DNA from 2 places in the Nocardia sp. NBC_00508 genome. Region 1 is predicted to be linked to the other one. Evidence: predicted binding sites of a transcription regulator. Region 1 holds the regulator's gene; the other holds the start of a gene.
What was found. The regulator HspR, encoded in region 1, represses chaperone genes until heat shock. The targets are predictions, from matches to a motif close to ANNTGAGTNNNNNNNACTCANNT.
Positions count from the first base shown of each region.

Region 2: lon (endopeptidase La) is a predicted target of HspR. The motif match lies at 1,567-1,589, and genes of this name have one in related genera.

Region 1 covers NZ_CP107852.1:3,156,415-3,160,836, forward strand. Annotated here, with positions in the region: gene OHA40_RS14115 (FAD-binding oxidoreductase) at 1-703, shown strand, start outside; gene OHA40_RS14120 (FAD-binding oxidoreductase) at 708-1,877, opposite strand; gene OHA40_RS14125 (heat shock protein transcriptional repressor HspR) at 2,411-2,830, opposite strand; gene dnaJ (molecular chaperone DnaJ) at 2,830-3,984, opposite strand; gene grpE (nucleotide exchange factor GrpE) at 4,009-4,422, opposite strand, start outside.
Region 2 covers NZ_CP107852.1:3,440,851-3,445,272, forward strand. Annotated here, with positions in the region: gene lon (endopeptidase La) at 1-1,488, opposite strand, end outside; gene OHA40_RS15330 (hypothetical protein) at 1,775-3,130, shown strand; gene OHA40_RS15335 (TIGR03084 family metal-binding protein) at 3,242-4,033, shown strand; gene lhgO (L-2-hydroxyglutarate oxidase) at 4,265-4,422, shown strand, end outside.

The DNA of each region.
Region 1 (4,422 bases):
GCTTCGTCACGACCTCGCGGTGATCCGGTTGATCGGCGAGTTCGTGCCGTTCGGCGCGGGCCAGTCGGTCGAGGTACGGGTGCCGCAGCACCCGGGCGTGCGACGCAGGCTCTCCCCGGCGCTGCCGCCCTCGCTGGACGGCAAACTGGAGTTCCATGTGCGCACCGTGCCGGGCGGCTGGTGCAGCGGCGCGATCGTGGCCGACACCCAGCCGGGCGACGAGTGGCGGATCGGCGCTCCGCTCGGCGGGTTCCAGGTGGACCCCGACGGCAACGAGGTGGTGATGATCGCGGGCGGCACGGGATTGGCGCCGCTGCGCGCACAAATCCTCGACCTGGCTCGCAAGCCGGAACCGCCGCCCACCTATCTGTTCGTCGGCGGGCGATACCCGCGCGACCTGTACGCCGAGGACATGCTGTACCTGCTGGCCGAGGAATTGCCCTGGCTCACCGTGATTCCGGTGGTGGAAAGCCCGGAGGACCCGGACTGGGTGGACGAGTGGTACGAGCAGTCCCGCGTCGACATCGGCTTCCCGGCCGACGACCTGCTGTACGGCACCCTCGCCGACGTGCTCGGCTCCCACGGCGCGTTCCTGAACCACCAGGTCCTGGTCTGCGGCTCCCCCGCCATGGTCCAGACCACTGTCGAGCGCCTGCTCGAAACCGGAACCCCCGCGGAACTGATTCAATTCGAAGGGCTCTGAACCGTCAGAAGAGCGGGTCGTGGCGGATGTTCTTGGCCGGCATCCCCGCCGCCATCAGGCGGAACTTCGTGGTCTGCACCATCGAGGGTGAACCGACGATCTGCACGTCACGATCGGCCCAGGCACCGAAGCTCGCCACGACTTTGCCGATCTGTCCGATCACCCGCGGTTCCAGGGCGGGCCACAGCCCGCGGGACTCGTCGGGTTCGACGTGCCACCACGGGTCTTCGTCGTGTTCGGTCACCGGCGTGACGGTGAGCCAGCGGTTGGCCACCGCCAGGTCGTTCAATGTGTCCAGGTCGTAGAGGTCGCACGGGTGGTGACCGCCGACGAACAGGTGCACCTTCGGATTGGTTCGCCGTTGCGCCATCGCCATGAGCTGCGCGCGCAGCGGCGCGAGACCGGTACCGCAGCCGACCATCAGCATTTTGCGCTTGGTGTTGCGCGGAACACCTAGTCCACCGAGCGGCGAGCCGAACAGCCACTGATCGCCGACGGCGGTCTGGCCGATGATGGCCGAACTGACCCAGCCGCCGAGCACACCGCGGACGTGGAATTCGATCTCACCATTGGCGTTCGCGGGCACGGCGGGCGAGAGATAGCGCCACATCCGCGGCCGCGACGGGATCTGCACGCTCACGTACTGGCCCGCGGCGTAGCGCATCGGCTGGTCGAGCTGCAGCCGGACGATGACCAGGTTGCGCAGCACCTCGCGCCGCTCGATGACCGTGCCGGTCCACACCGGTGGCGTGGTCTCCTTCTCCGCCGCGCCGATCATGGTGTCGGAGATGATCTTCAGGCCCTCGTCCCAGGCCCGGTCGACCTCGTCGGTCCACATCTCGGTCCCCGCGAACACCTTGACGGCCGTCTTCAGCGCGGTGGCCACGGCGACGTAATGCACGGCCTGCACGCCGTATTTGCGGTGGTCCCTACCCAATTGGGCGAGAAAGGGCAGGAGCTTGTCGGGCTCCTCCAACCGGTCCAGCGCATAGGCGACCGCCTTGACCAGGCGATCGCGCTGGGAGTCCATCGCGGCCGGAAAGAAATCGCGGACGTGCGGGTAGTCGGTGAACAAGATCGCGTAGAACGATCTCGCCAGTTTCTCCGGCCCTCCATCTTCCGCAGCAACCGCCTTGAATGTAGTTCTGATCAAAGCGACAGTGCGCGAATCCATTGATGTCACAACCCCATTTCGCACTAGTACACGAACCGTGCCGGCGAGTGAGGTGCTGCGGGGCCACTCGACAGCAGCCGATGGCAAGGAGTGTAGGCGAGGTTTGCCAGCTACGGAATCTTTCGCATAAACATCACGCGTGCGATTTCGGCAAAACGAGGGCGCACAGCGAGACACGCCAGAGAAACCAACTGGAAGACGGTAGATCTGCCACAAAATCGGCCGTTTGATCGCCGAAACCTCAAGGCCCCCTTAGGAAATTACGTCCCAATCGGTCTGTTCTAGCGACTTCACGGCAACATCGAGACTGACAATCCGATTGCGAAACCTTCGAAAGTGACCGATACCGTCGACCAATCTATGGTGAAAGCGCAGTGTTCATTCGAGAGTGAAATGACGAGACCGGTCCGACTTCCGGCCAACGTATTCTGGTTTACTGTCAGCAAATTTGGCGTCTGCCTGCCGAAACGACAACGCCCCCGGCATCGGATCGCGGTGCGCGATCGGAGGCCGGGGGCGGCGATGTGTGCCGGTTACAGTCGGCGCCTGCTGTCGTCGCGGCGATTGCGCGGCTGCCAGACGACCAACGCGGTACTGCGTTGCGGAGGCGAAAGATCGGGGCGGTAGCCCGCCCGCATCCGCTCCAGCTCCGCCGCCAGCTCGGCGACCTGCTGGCGCAGCTCCTCCACCTGATTGGTCAGTTCGATGATGCGCTTGATGCCCGCCAGGTTGACGCCCTCGTCCTGGGACAGCCGCTGCACCTCGCGCAGCAGCTCGACGTCCCTGGCCGAGTAGCGCCGCCCGCCGCCCGAAGTGCGTTGCGGCGTAACCAGTCCCAGACGGTCATACGTGCGCAGCGTCTGCGCGTGCATGCCGGCCAGTTGGGCCGCCACCGAGATCATGAAGAACTCGGCGCGCGACCCGCCGGACGCGTTCTTCGGTTCAGAGGACATCACGCACCCGCCCATCCCGCACGTGGATCGAAACCGCTGGACCGCTCCGCCTCCTGGTAACGCTTCAGGGCATCCACGGCGTCACCGTCGAGCTTCTGCGGCACCGCCACCTTGACGGTCACCAGCAGGTCACCCGCGCCGCCGCCGCGCTTGAGCACGCCGCGACCGCGCACCCGCAGGATACGGCCATCGGCGGTGCCCGGCGGCACCTTGACCCCAACTCGGCCGTCCAGTGTGGGCACCGAAACCGTGGTGCCAAGGACCAATTCGCTGTAACTGACCGGAAGCACCAGGGTCAGATCGTCGCCGTTACGGCCGAAGACCTTGTCCTGGCTGACGTGGACGGAGACGTAGAGGTCACCCGAGGGCGCCCCACGCAGCCCCGCCTCGCCCTGACCGGCCAGCCGGATCCGTTGCCCGTCACCGACTCCAGGAGGAATCCGCACCGTGATGGTGCGTGTGCGGTTCTGGATGCCGCTGCCGCGGCAGTCGACGCATGGGTCATCGATGATCGAACCGCTGCCCCGGCACTCGTCGCACGGCTCACTGAAACCGAACGCGCCCTGGTTGCGGCTGACCACGCCGTTTCCATTGCAGACCGGGCAGACTCGCGGACTCGTCCCCGGCTTGGCGCCGCTGCCGTGACAGGTGGTGCACGGCGAGGGGCTGGTCATCCGCAGCGGAACCGTGACGCCCTGGGCTGCCTCCCGGAAACCGAGCGTCGTCTCGGTCTCCACGTCGGCGCCGCGCCGTGGGCGGCTCGCGGTCCGCGTGCCGCCCCGGTTGAACAGACCGCCGAGCAGGTCGCCGAGGCCACCGTCGCCGGCGGTCGAGCCACCGAAGATGTCCCCGAGGTTGAACTCCTGCGAGAAGCCTCCCGCGCCGGGAGAGAACCCACCGCGACCGTACCCGCCGCCCACGAAGAGCTTGCGGGTGTCGTCGTACTCCTTGCGCTTGGCCGGATCCGACAGCACGGCATGCGCCTCGCTGACGGTCTTGAACCGCTCCTCGGCCTTGGTATCACCGGGATTGGCGTCCGGGTGCAAGTCGCGCGCGAGCTTGCGGTAGGCCTTCTTGACCTCGTCCTGCGAGGCAGTGGAGGAGATGCCCAGCTCCTTGTAGAAGTCCTTTTCGATCCACTCCCGTTGGCTCACCGAGCATCTCCTCCTCTCGCTTCGTTAATTGTCGTTCGCGCCGGCATCAACGTCCGATGCCTCTTCCGTTACCCGATCGGCGGTTTCCGCCTCGGTAGCCTCCGTCAGATCGGCCACGCCATCGGTTACCCCGACGAGCGCGTGCCGAAGCACCCTATCGCCGAAGCGATAGCCCTTGCGCATCACTATGCCGATCACCGGGTCATGGCCGGAACCCTCGTGCTGCACGGCCTCGTGCAGGGTCGGGTCGAAAGGCTCACCCTCCGAACCGAACTCCTCGAGCCCCTGCTTGAGCAGCGCGGCCGCCAACTTGTCGGCCACCGACTTCAGCGGACCCGACTCCAGGTCGCCGTGCGCCCGCGCCCGGTCGAGATCGTCGAGCACGCCCAGCAATTCGGTGACCACCGATGCCTTGGCGGAATCGATCGTGGCCTTGCG
Region 2 (4,422 bases), 280 kb from region 1:
GGTCACCTCGTCGGCGGTCAGCGCGTTGCGCTCCAGTTGTCGCGGCACCAGGAAGTCGCGGGCGATGGCCACCTTGTCGTCCTCGGTGTAGCCGTCCACGGTGATCAGCTCCATCCGGTCCAGCAGCGGGCCGGGGATGGTCTCCATGACATTCGCCGTGGCGATGAACAGCACGTCGGACAAGTCCAGATCCAGATCGAGGTAGTGGTCGCGGAACGTGTGGTTCTGCGCTGGATCCAGCACCTCGAGCAGGGCGGCGGCCGGGTCGCCGCGGAAGTCCGAGCCGACCTTGTCGATCTCGTCCAACAGGACGACCGGGTTCATCGAACCCGCCTCCTTCATGGCACGCACGATGCGACCGGGCAGTGCGCCGACATAGGTGCGCCGGTGACCGCGGATCTCGGCCTCGTCGCGCACGCCACCCAGGGCGACGCGAACAAACTTGCGGCCCAAGGCCCGCGCGACGGACTCACCGAGCGAGGTCTTGCCCACACCGGGCGGGCCGACCAGCACCAGCACCGCGCCGGAGCCTCGCCCACCGACGATCTCCAGCCCGCGGGCGGCACGGCGGGCCCGGACGGCCAGGTACTCGACCATGCGGTCTTTGACCTCGTCCAAGCCGTGGTGATCGGCGTCCAGGACCGCGCGGGCAGCCGAAACGTCGGTGCTGTCGGTGGTCTTCACCGTCCACGGGAGTTCCAGCACGGTGTCCAGCCAGGTCCGGATCCAGCCGGATTCCGGGCTCTGATCGCTGGCCCGCTCCAGCCTGCCGACCTCGCGCAGCGCCGCCTCGCACACGGTATCGGGCAGGTCGGCCTGCTCGACGCGGGTGCGGTAGTCGTCGGCGCCGTCGGGCTCGTCCTCGCCGAGTTCCTTGCGGATGGCGTTGAGCTGCTGGCGCAGCAGGAACTCGCGCTGGCTCTTCTCCATGCCCTCGCGGACGTCTTCGCTGATCTTCTCGGTGATCTCGGCCTCGGCGATGTGCTCCTTGGTCCACTCGATCAAGGTGCTGAGCCGTTTGGCCACATCAGGGGTTTCGAGCAGTTCCCGCTTCTGCTCGAAGGTCAGGTACGGCGCGTAGCCCGCAGTGTCGGCGATCGCCGACGGGTCGGTCAACTGGCTGACCGCATCGATGATCTGCCACGCCTCCCGCCGTTGCAGCACCGAGACGACCAGCTTCTTGTACTCTGCGGCCAGTTCCTTGGTCCGACCGTCCGATGTCGGCGTCTCGACCGGTTCGGCCTCCACCCACAGCGCGGCGCCCGGTCCGGTGACCCCGTGTCCGATCTTGGCGCGCCGCTCGGCCTTCAGCACGGCCGCCGGGGCCCCGCCGCGCATCCGGCCGACTTGTTCGATGGTGGCGACCACACCGTAGGTGGCGTAGCCCTCGGTCAGCCGGGGCGCGAGCAGCACGGAGTCCTTCTTGGCGGCCCGTGCGGCATCGATCGCGGCCTGCGCCGATTCGTCCAGTTCGATGGGCACGACCATGCCCGGCAGCACGATCGGATCGGTCAGGAACAGCACCGGCAGGTTCTGTGGTGTAGTCACGTCTTCGACCCTTCCAAAAGTTGAGCGTTGCCTACTCAACCCGAAGGTGTTCGCGTTTGTTCCGCGCAGCTCAGGTCGTTCGCTGACGGCGAATAGCGCAGGCCTTGATCACCTGCCCGCTCCGAGGAACGGGTCTCGTTGACACTCCGTCCAAGGCAATGAGAACGTGGGGGCCTTGATATCTCATACCGGCGGTACCGCCGGCTCGGCTTAGGGAGTCCCATCGATGTCGTCGCTCGCCGCTGGCGTGTTCATCGACTGGGAAGGGCTGACCGGGCAGTCGAAGTTCGTGGTCGACCTGGTCACGTTTCCGATCTTCAGTGCGCTGGCCGGGTGGCTGACCAACTGGACCGGCGTGCTCATGCTGTTCTGGCCGATTCGGTTTCGCGGTGTTCACATCCCCGGCCTGCAGGTGCTCTACCCATACTTCCCGCGCCGGGTCCAGGTGCTGCCGACCTTCTCGGCCGACGGCCGCCGCCTCGGATTCCAGGGCTTCATTCCGGCGCGCGCGGAGAAGATGGCCAGTATCTGCGTGGACAAGGCGCTGATGCGGATCGGCAGCCCCAAGGACTTCATCCACGAACTCGATCTGGACGGCATCGCCGACTACACCGCGGTGCTGGCGCGTGAACAGGTGCGGCCGCTGGTCGACGAACTGATGTACCGGGAGAACCCGGATCTGTGGCGCACCGTACCGCGCGCCGCCAAGCAGCTGATCTATCAGCGGGTGGATCGGGAGTTGCCCGCGCTGTCGCGGCGCGCGTTCGCCTCACTCGGGGACAACGTCGACCAGCTGATCGACATCAAGAGCTTCGTGATCCGCTACCTGCAGGAAAACCCGGCCATCCTGAAGGATCTGACCACCACCATCGCGGCGCCCGAGCTGCGATTCATGGTGCGCATCGGTTTGCTCGGGGCGCCGTTCGGTCTGCTGCTTGCCTTGTACCTGCATGTGCACCAGCACATTCCAGTGCTCGGCTCGGTGCCGGGCTGGGTGATCGTGCTACTCGCCTCGGCGGCGATCGGCGTGATCGTGAACGTCATCGCGGTGAAGATGGTGTTCGAGCCAGGCGACCCGCAACCGAGATACAAGTACCTGTGGAAACAAGCGCTGCTGGCGAAGCGGCAGCCGCAAGCGGCGACCGACCTCGCCCACATCCTGGCCTACCAGGTGCTGACCCTGCCCAACCTGTCGAAAGAGCTTCTCGACGGCCCGAACGGGGACAAGACCAGGCAGTTGCTGGAGCATGTGATCGCCGACGAGATCACTCGCCAGCTCGGGCCGACCACCACCCTGGTGCGAGCGGCGCTGGGACGCCGCCAGTTCGTCAACCTCTCGGTGGGCGCGGCGGGTGCGGCAGTCGGCTTGGCGCCCAGCCTGGCGGAGGACGAGGAGTTCACCCTCGAGCAGGCCAAGACCATCGACGAGTTCGCGGCGCGTAAGCTGCGGCGGCTGACGCCCGGGGAGTTCATGGAGATGTTCTACGCCTCTGTCGAGCAGGACGCCTGGCTGCTGTATCTGCACGGGGCGGCCCTCGGACTCCTCGTCGGCGCCGCCCATCTGGTCGTTTTCGGCTGGTAGTGCGTCCGCTGGCAAATATAAAACAAGCATGCTTGCCTTTTTCTGTGCCCGCTGCGATGCTGAACGCCGACGGCACACGAAGCGGTGTGCAAGGGACCGGCAAGGAAACGAATGGCTGACCTCGAAGCGCTGCTCGGTGATTTCGCCGACGAATGCGCGGATCTGGAACGACTCGTCGGCCAGTTGGCACTCGGGGAGTGGGCGCGCACCACCCCGGCACCCGGCTGGACCATCGCCCATCAGATCGGCCACCTGGCCTGGACCGATGAGATCGCGACGATCGCCGCGGCGGACCCAGCGGACTTCCAGCGCTTGGTGACCGAGGCCGGGCCGCGTGCGCTCACCTTCGTCGATGAAGCGGCCGAGCAGGCCGCGACCGAACCCCCTGCCGACTTGCTCGACCGGTGGCGTCGTGGACGCGCATCCCTCGCCGCGGCGCTGCGCGCGGTGCCGCCGGGTAGCAAACTGCCGTGGTTCGGCCCGCCGATGAGCGCGGCCTCGATGATCACCGCCCGCATCATGGAGACCTGGGCGCATGGGCAGGACGTGGCCGACACGCTCAGCGTACGCAGGACGCCAACGGCCCGGCTGCGCACCGTGGCCCATATCGGCGTGCGCACCAGGAACTTCGCCTACATGGTGCATGGAAAGACCCCGCCCGCAGCGGAATTCCGAGTCGAGCTGGCGGCGCCGGACGGCACGATCTGGTCGTGGGGTCCCGACGATGCCGCGCAGCGAGTGACCGGACCCGCGCTCGATTTCTGCCTCCTGGTGACACAGCGCCGCCATCATGACGACCTCACGATCGAGGCATATGGAGCCGACGCCGCGGAATGGCTCGCCATCGCACAGGCGTTCGCGGGGCCGACGGGCGAAGGAAGGACAGCGGGCCAGTTCGCCTGACCCGCTGACACCGGACCCGATCCCGAGATTTGGAGCGGGCGAGCGCCACACTTGGGTGCGCCGTGTTCGTGTCGACGGCCGGACGCCGTTGGCCGGGGTGTCTCGATGTGGCAGTCGAGAATGGCGCTCGCCAGCTACACGGGTATTTACCCGCTCGTGGGTCGGCGGAAACCAACAATGCCACCCGGGACATGCGGATGGGCGGTGCGCCACCGCTTACGCTGCTCGGCAATGAACGAGCGAACCATCGGCACAGCCTACGATTTCTGCGTCATCGGCGGCGGCATCGTCGGCGTCGCGACCGCACACCAGATCCTGACGCGCAACCCCGGCGCGAGCCTGGTGCTGCTGGAGAAGGCGCGCGAGCTGGCCACCCACCAGACGGGGCA